Regions from separate parts of the Streptomyces sp. NPDC018045 genome, predicted to be linked through region 2. Evidence: predicted binding sites of a transcription regulator. Region 2 holds the regulator's gene; the other holds the start of a gene.
What was found. The regulator HspR, encoded in region 2, represses chaperone genes until heat shock. The targets are predictions, from matches to a motif close to TTGAGNNNNNNNNNCTCAA.

Region 1 (4,407 bases), on a different contig from region 2:
CGTCCTGACGGCCCTGGAACGCCGGGCCGGCGCGCTGCGGACGGCGGCGGTCTTCTTCGGCGGCCACACGCTCGCGACCCTCGCCACCGAACTGCCGGTCGGCGCCGCGGTGGCCCTCGGCCACCTCCCCGCCGCTTCCCTGCAACGCCTCGACTACGGCATCAGCTTCGGCGTGATGGCCTGCACCGGCGCGCTGGCGGGCCTGCTGCCGGCCTGGGCCCGGTGGCCGCTCCTGATGGGCGTCACCTGGTTCGCCGTCAACAACCTGCTGGTCTCCGAGGACCCCGTCAGCGACTCGGGCCACCTTCTCGCCCTGATCCTCGGGACGCTCGCCGGGCCTCTCCTGCGACGCCCCCGCGGGCCTCGTCCGGCGGCGATTGTCAGTGGCCGTTGCTAGCTTCTTGAACACGCTTCTCCATGGCTTCACGGGGAGGTGGAGCGAGGGTTGCACCCGGCTCGGGAGGCCGGGGCCCCGCTCCGTCAGGAAGAGGCACCCACCATGCGAATGATCTTCGTCAATCTGCCGGTCAAGGACATCGCCGTCTCCCGCGAGTTCTTCACCCGCCTCGGCTTCGCGTTCAACCCCGACTTCTCCGACGAGCACACGCTGTGCATGGTCGTCGAGGAGAACATCTGCGTCATGCTCCTCCAGGAGAACCGCTTCCGGGACTTCATCAACGGCGACATCAGCGACGCCGCGAAGACGAAGGAAGTCCTCACCTGCCTGTCCTGTGACAGCCGGGAAGAAGCCGACGACATCCTCGCCAAGGCGCTGGCGGCCGGCGCGAGCCCCTGGAAGCCGCCCATGGAAGAGGGCCCCATGTACGGCGTCAGCTTCCAGGACCCCGACGGCCACGTCTGGGAACTCATGCACATGACCCGGACCTGAGCACCCCACAGCGGCGGAACAGCCGCCCACGCTCCGGCCTTCCGCAACCACGCCTCGCGTAGCGGCACTGTCCTCGTACGGCTACGGTCAGGTGGCGTGTAGCGCTGAGTAATGGCCTGCCCCTGCGCGGTACCGGGGAGCGAATTCTTCCTCGATGAACCGTTCGAGGGAGGTGGGGGTGGATGTGCGGGCGGTACGCGGCTGCTCCATACGCATGTGACGGGAGTTAACGGCTTCGCCGACCTCGGCCATCATGTCCGCGACGTTGACGGACACCCCCTTGCTGCGGAGTGCCGCAGGGAAGTCGGCGAGGCTGGTCCGCTCATAGGTGAAGTCGTCCGCACCCACAGCGTTCGCGATCACGCCCACGGCTTCCCGCATGCTCACGTCGCGTTCCCCTTGGAGCTCCAGGACCTCCGTACCGTGCCAGGTCCCGGTGGCGAGTTCCTCCCCTGCTCGGGTCCCGACATCGGAAGGTGGCTGACCGTCCACTGCGCCCGCGGGTCGTCGCACGTGCCGGCGACGATCCGGGAGGCCGCATCCCGGCGGTCCCTGGCCGCGAAGTCGCGGACCTGGTCGAGCGGCCCGGAGCGGTCACCTCGCCGGACCACGTCCTCTAGTACACGTAGTGGGTGACGTTGTTGCCGATGGGCCAGGCGACCACCGTGACGGAACTGGGCTGGGGGCGCGGTCGTGAGAAAGCCGGGTATGGCAGTAATTGTTCCGGTTTTCGTTCACCGGCATAGGGGCCCGGCGCCGACCTCCTGCAGCGCCACCGCCGCGTGGTTCGCGGCCAGGGACTCGATCTCCGATCGCCAGGTCAGGTCGTTGTCTGAGCCGTGCATGTTGTACGTGGCGAACGGCGAGGTGCCGTCGTTGTCGACGGCCTGCGCCGCCGGGGCGGCCACCGTCACGTTCACGGCGAGTGCCGCCAGGGCGGCGACCACGGCGACGGACCACCGCCGCAACGGGTTCCGCGCCGCCAGGTGGATGTGTCTCGCCAATCAGGCATCAAGCGCCCTGGCTGTACGGGAACAGGGCCGTGGCCCCTGGCCGCACGACCTCGTTCCCCACGGGGCGAGCCGCGCCGAAGGCGCCGGACGCCGCCCCTGCCAGGTGAGCCCCGCCCATCCCGAGCGCCGGCACAAGCCCGTCCGGCGCTTGAGGGCACCGGAGCCCCGCCCCCAGCGGCCGGACAGCCGAACAGCCGCCGGTGGGTGATCGCTCACAGCGAACAGGCGCGGGGGAACATCTCCCACCTCACACGCATTGAGTGAGTACAGCTCAACTTGCCTGCCGAAGGGGAGATCATGGCTTCGACGTCCACCTCGCTCACTCTGCCCGTACTGCCCCTCGACGACGAGGTCGTCCTGCCCGGCATGGTGGTCCCCCTGGACCTCTCGGAGGCGGACGTGCGGGCCGCCGTGGAGGCCGCGCAGTCCGCTGCCTCACCGGGTAACAAGCCGCGGGTGCTCCTTGTGCCGCGGGTCGACGGCGCGTATGCGGCGATCGGCGTGCTGGGCCGCGTCGAGCAGGTCGGACGGCTGTCCGACGGCGACCCCGGCGCGCTGATCCGCGGCCTCGGCCGGGTCCGTATCGGCGCGGGCACCACCGGCCCCGGCGCCGCCCTGTGGGTGGAGGGCACCACCGTCGAGGAGACGGTGCCCGAGCCCCTGCCCGGCGCGGTCACCGAGCTGGTCAAGGAGTACAAGGCCCTGGCCACCGACTGGCTCAAGAAGCGCGGCGCCTGGCAGGTCGTGGACCGCGTCCAGCAGATCGAGGACGTCTCGCAGCTCGCGGACAATTCCGGCTACTCACCGTTCCTGAGCACCGAGCAGAAGGTGCGGCTGCTGGAGACCACCGACCCGGTGGCCCGCCTGAAGCAGGCCACCGAGGCGCTGCGCGAGCACCTCGCCGAGCAGGACGTGGCGGAGGCCATCGCCAAGGACGTCCAGGAGGGCGTCGACAAGCAGCAGCGCGAGTTCCTGCTGCGCCGCCAGATGGAGGCCGTCCGCAAGGAGCTGGCCGAGCTGAACGGCGACCCGGAGGACGAGGGCGACGACTACCGCGCCCGCGTGGAGGCGGCCCGGCTGCCCGAGGACGTCCGTAAGGCGGCGCTCAAGGAGGTCGACAAGCTGGAGCGGTCCAGCGACCAGAGCCCGGAGGGAAGCTGGATCAGGACCTGGCTGGACACGGTGCTGGAGCTGCCGTGGAACGAGCGCACGGAGGACGCGTACGACATTCCCGGCGCCAAGGAGGTCCTGGACGCCGACCACGCCGGTCTGGAGGACGTCAAGGAGCGCATCACCGAGTATCTGGCCGTGCGCAAGCGGCGCGCGGACCGCGGCCTCGGCCTGGTGGGCGGCCGCCGGGGAGGCGCCGTGCTGGCGCTGGTCGGCCCGCCCGGCGTCGGCAAGACCTCGCTGGGCGAGTCCGTGGCCCGCGCCATGGGCCGCGAATTCGTCCGGGTCGCGCTCGGCGGCGTACGGGACGAGGCGGAGATCCGCGGCCACCGGCGTACGTACGTCGGCGCGCTGCCCGGCCGCATCGTGCGCGCCATCAAGGAGGCCGGCTCGATGAACCCGGTCGTCCTCCTGGACGAGATCGACAAGGTCGGCTCGGACTTCCGGGGCGACCCGGCCGCGGCCCTCCTCGAAGTCCTCGACCCGGCGCAGAACCACACCTTCCGGGACCACTACCTGGAGGTCGAGCTGGACCTGAGCGACGTGGTCTTCCTGGCCACGGCCAATGTCCTGGAGGCCATCCCGGAGCCGCTGCTCGACCGTATGGAGCTGGTCAGGCTGGACGGCTACACCCAGGACGAGAAGGTCGTCATCGCCCGGGACCACCTGCTGCCGCGCCAGTTGGAGCGGGCCGGTCTGGAGCCCGGCGAGGTCACGCTCACGGACGGGGCGCTGCACAAGCTCGCGGGTGAGTACACCCGCGAGGCGGGCGTACGGAATCTGGAGCGGGCCGTCGGGCGGCTGCTGCGCAAGGTCGCGGCCCAGAGCGAACTGGGCGAGCGTGCGCTGCCGTTCACGGTGGGCGTGGACGAGCTGCGTCCGCTGATCGGGCGGCCGCACCACACCCCGGAGTCGGCGCAGGACCCGGCCGAGCGGCGCACGTCCGTGCCGGGCGTGGTCACCGGTCTCGCGGTCACCGGCGCGGGCGGCGACGTGCTGTACGTGGAGGCCTCGCTCGCCGACCCGGAGACCGGCGCGTCGGGGGTCCAGCTCACGGGCCAGCTCGGTGACGTGATGAAGGAGTCCGCGCACATCGCGCTGTCCTTCCTGCGCTCGCACGGCGCGGAACTGGAGCTTCCGGTCGGCGACTTGAAGGAGCGCGGCGTCCACCTGCACGTACCGGCGGGCGCGGTCCCGAAGGACGGCCCGAGCGCGGGTGTGACGATGACGACGGCACTGGCCTCGCTGCTCTCCGGGCGGCAGGTGCGCCCGGATGTGGCGATGACCGGTGAGGTCTCGCTGACCGGGCGGGTGCTGCCGATCGGCGGCGTCAAG
Region 2 (4,407 bases):
ACCGCGCTCGGCGAGCGCACCGCGGACCTCCAGCGGCTCCAGGCGGAGTACCAGAACTACCGTCGCCGGGTGGAGCGGGACCGGGTGTCGGTGAAGGAGATCGCCGCGGCGAATCTGCTCACCGAGCTGCTGCCCGTGCTCGACGACATCGGCCGGGCCCGGGAGCACGGCGAGCTGGTCGGCGGCTTCAAGTCGGTGGCCGAGTCGCTGGAGACGGTGGCCGCGAAGCTGGGCCTCCAGCAGTTCGGCAAGGAGGGCGAGCCCTTCGACCCGACGATCCACGAGGCCCTGATGCACTCGTACGCTCCGGATGTCACGGAGACCACGTGCGTCGCCATCCTCCAGCCCGGGTATCGCATCGGTGAACGAACGATCCGCCCCGCGCGGGTCGCGGTCGCCGAACCGCAGCCCGGCAAGGCCGCCTCGGAGGACGACGCGAAGGCTTCGGACGAGGAGAGCGGTGGCCCGGAGGAGGGCTGACGCGGCGGCGCGGGAAGCAGTTCGGGAGGAGGGACGTCGGGGATGAACACCAAGGACTTCGTGGAGAAGGACTACTACAAGGTCCTCGGCGTCCCGAAGGACGCCACCGAGGCGGAGATCAAGAAGGCGTACCGCAAGCTGGCCCGGGAGTTCCACCCGGACGCCAACAAGGGGGACGCCAAGGCCGAGGAGCGTTTCAAGGAGATCTCCGAGGCCAACGACATCCTCGGTGACCCCAAGCGCCGCAAGGAGTACGACGAGGCGCGGGCGCTGTTCGGCAACGGCGGCTTCCGCGCCGGCCCCGGTGGCGCCGGTGGCGGATCGTTCAACTTCGACCTGGGCGACCTCTTCGGAGGCGGCGCGCAGGGCGGCACGGCGGGCGGCGGCTTCGGCGGCGGGCTCGGTGACGTCTTCGGCGGCCTGTTCAACCGTGGTGGCGGCACGCGTACGCAGCCGCGCCGCGGTCAGGACATCGAGTCCGAGGTGACGCTCAGCTTCACCGAGGCGGCGGACGGGGCCACGGTCCCGCTGCGGATGTCCAGCCAGGCGCCCTGCAAGACGTGCTCCGGCACCGGCGACAAGAACGGCACGCCGCGCGTGTGCCCGACCTGTGTCGGCACCGGTCAGGTCAGCCGCGGCGGTGGTGGCGGTTTCTCGCTCACCGACCCGTGCGTGGACTGCAAGGGCCGCGGCCTGATCGCGGAGAACCCGTGCGATGTCTGCAAGGGCAGCGGCCGGGCGACCAGTTCGCGCACGATGCAGGTGCGCATCCCGGCGGGTGTCTCCGACGGGCAGCGCATCCGGCTGCGCGGCAAGGGCACCCCGGGCGAGCGCGGCGGGCCGAACGGCGATCTGTACGTCGTCGTGCACGTCGAGGCCCACCCGGTCTTCGGGCGCAAGGGTGACAACCTGACCGTCACCGTCCCGGTCACCTTCCCGGAGGCGGCGCTGGGCGGCGAGGTGCGGGTGCCGACCCTCGGCGGCCCGCCGGTGACGCTCAAGCTCCCGGCCGGGACGCCCAACGGACGTACGATGCGCGTGCGCGGCAAGGGCGCGTCGCGCAAGGACGGCACCCGCGGCGACCTGCTGGTCACCGTCGAGGTGAGCGTCCCCAAGGATCTCGGCGACGCCGCACGGGAGTCGTTGGAGTCCTACCGCGAGGCGACCGCGGGCGAGGACCCGCGGGCGGAGCTGTTCCAGGCCGCGAAGGGAGCTTGAGTCGGATGGATGGCCGGGGCGGGCGTCGGAACCCGTACGAACTGACCGAAGAGTCGCCGGTGTACGTCATTTCCGTCGCGGCTCAGCTCTCGGGTCTGCATCCGCAGACCCTGCGTCAGTACGACCGCCTGGGGCTGGTCTCGCCCGACCGTACGGCGGGGCGCGGCCGGCGCTATTCGGCCCGGGACATCGATCTGCTCCGGGAAGTGCAGCGGTTGTCGCAGGACGAGGGCATCAACCTCGCCGGCATCAAGCGCATCATCGAACTGGAGAATCAGGTCGCGGCCCTGCGCCAGCGGGTCGCCGAGCTGCAGCACGCGGTCGAGGGCGCGGCCGCCGCCATCCAGCAGCGGGAGGCGGCCGTGCACGCCTCGTACCGCCGCGACCTGGTCCCGTATCAGGACGTGCAGCAGGCCGGTGCGCTGGTCGTGTGGCGTCCGAAGAAGCGGTCCGAGTAGGCCGCCATCGTCTGCTGGCAGGGGCCGGGGTGCACACGCACCCCGGCCCCTGCCGCTCGTTCAGCAGCCGTTGTAGCCGGCCGTCGGCATGGACAGGCGGCGGTGCACATGGGACTTCATGGTGGACGTGTAGACCGGCTCGTCGTAGTCGGCGATCTCCAGCCGGACGCCGGCGGCGGCGCACCGGACGGTGAAGTCGTCGGCCGAGGCGATCGCGCTCTCCAGGGCACGGCGGCCGGGGGCGACGAACACGTCGACCAGGCCGGCCGCCACGTCCTGCCACAGCGCGGTGTGGTCGGCGCGGAGCCGGTGCACGCTCAGCCGGCAGGTCAGGTCGTAGTCGCGGGCCTGCGCCCACTGCGTACACATCGCGTGCTGGCTGTGGTCGTCCACCAGGAACGGGTCGTCGTCCAGCCCCGACAGCGGCATGAGGCAGGCGATCGCCGTCACTCGGACCGAGTTCATCGTGCCCCCCGGGACGTGGCGGGTGTGGGGGTGACGATACCGCCGCGCGACCGGCGCGGCGCAGGGGCGGTGCCGGGCGGCGAGGCGTATCCGCACGCATGGCCCCCGTGGTTACGCCCGGCCCAGCGCCTTGGTGACGGTGATCTCGATCATCACCCGGTCCGGCTTGGGGGTCGGAGTGCGGCCGTACCGCTCGGCGTAGCGCCGTACCGCGTCCGCCACCACGTCCGCGTCCGTACGGATCCGGGCGACGCCCTCCAGGGTGGCCCACCGCCTGCCCTGCATCTGGCACACCGCGACCCGGGCGCCGTCCGGGCCGCCCGCGAGGACATGGCCGACCTTGCTGCTGTCCTTACGGGTGATCACCCGGGCGATGCGCTGGTTCGCGTCGAAGGTGACACCGACCGGGACGACGTGCGGCGTGCCGTCGGGGCGCAGGGTGGTCAGCGTGCACAGGAGGTGCTCGCTCCAGAAGGCGAGGTACTCGGGGCTGAGGTCGTCCAGGTCGTGGGCCATGACCGGAAGAGTAATTGGGGAACCTGTGGGGATGCCGTGCGGAGGGACCGCGAAGGGCCGGCGAAGGTGGCGTGGAGGAGGCGTGAAGACGCCATGGAACCGCCATCCGCCCTGATGAAACGCGCAGAACGGCGGGCGGTCCCGCCACGGCGGCGGACGGCCCGGACCGGGACGACGGAGGCAGGTCGGGCGGGATCGGCCGGGCCGCGGCGGCGGCCGTACGCCGGTCCGGAGCGTACCCGCGCGGCGGCCGGCCGGCGCCGCGGCGGCGAGGCCCGGGCATGGACCGTGCCACCCGGTGCACCCGTAGGAGGGCCGGAAGACGCCGTGGAGTCCCCGGAACGGCCTTGAGTGGAATAGACTCAACTTATCGGACGTTGAGCTGAGCAGGTTCCACTGCCGGACCACGGCACCGATCACACACCCGAGCCCAAGGAGGAGCGCGCGAGTGGACGCCGAGCTGACCAACAAGAGCCGCGAGGCGCTGAGCGCCGCCAACGAGCGGGCGGTGACCGCGGGACACGCGGACATGACCCCCGCGCATCTGCTGCTCGCCCTCCTCGCCGGCGGGGACAACGAGAACATCACCGACCTGCTGGCCGCCGTCGGGGCGGACGCCGCCGCGCTGCGCTCCGGCGCCGAGCGCCAGCTCGCCGGACAGCCCAGCGTGCAGGGTTCCACGGTCGCGCCGCCGCAGCCCGACCGCGACACGCTGGCCGTCATCGCCGACGCGGCGCAGCGCGCCAAGGAGCTGGGCGACGAGTTCATCTCCACCGAGCACCTGCTCATCGGCATCGCCGCGAAGGGCGGCCGCGCCGGCGAACTGCTGACGGAGCAGGGCGCCACGGCCAAGAAGCTGCTGAGCGCCTTCGAGGACAGCCGCGGCGGCCGCCGGGTGACCACCCCGGACCCGGAGGGCACGTACAAGGCGCTGGAGAAGTTCGGTACGGACTTCACGGCGGCCGCGCGCGAGGGCCGACTGGACCCGGTCATCGGCCGTGACCAGGAGATCCGCCGTGTGGTGCAGGTCCTCTCACGGCGTACGAAGAACAACCCGGTGCTCATCGGCGAGCCCGGCGTCGGCAAGACCGCGGTCGTCGAGGGGCTGGCGCAGCGGATAGTGAAGGGCGACGTCCCCGAGTCGCTGCGCGACAAGCGGCTGGTGGCCCTGGACCTGGGCGCGATGGTCGCGGGCGCGAAGTACCGCGGCGAGTTCGAGGAGCGGCTCAAGACCGTCCTGGCGGAGATCAAGTCCAGCGACGGCCAGATC

Region 1: lon (endopeptidase La) is a predicted target of HspR. The motif match lies at 2,159-2,177, and genes of this name have one in related genera.

What each region holds. Positions count from the first base shown of each region.
Region 1 is NZ_JBIRFL010000013.1:139,770-144,176, forward strand. It holds gene ACH4EB_RS25960 (rhomboid-like protein) at 1-397, shown strand, start outside; gene ACH4EB_RS25965 (VOC family protein) at 500-889, shown strand; gene ACH4EB_RS25970 (hypothetical protein) at 977-1,276, opposite strand; gene ACH4EB_RS25975 (hypothetical protein) at 1,366-1,509, shown strand; gene ACH4EB_RS25980 (hypothetical protein) at 1,624-1,893, opposite strand; gene lon (endopeptidase La) at 2,200-4,407, shown strand, end outside.
Region 2 is NZ_JBIRFL010000003.1:125,104-129,510, reverse strand. It holds gene grpE (nucleotide exchange factor GrpE) at 1-480, shown strand, start outside; gene dnaJ (molecular chaperone DnaJ) at 523-1,698, shown strand; gene ACH4EB_RS08160 (heat shock protein transcriptional repressor HspR) at 1,704-2,156, shown strand; gene ACH4EB_RS08155 (hypothetical protein) at 2,217-2,621, opposite strand; gene ACH4EB_RS08150 (TIGR03618 family F420-dependent PPOX class oxidoreductase) at 2,733-3,137, opposite strand; gene clpB (ATP-dependent chaperone ClpB) at 3,586-4,407, shown strand, end outside.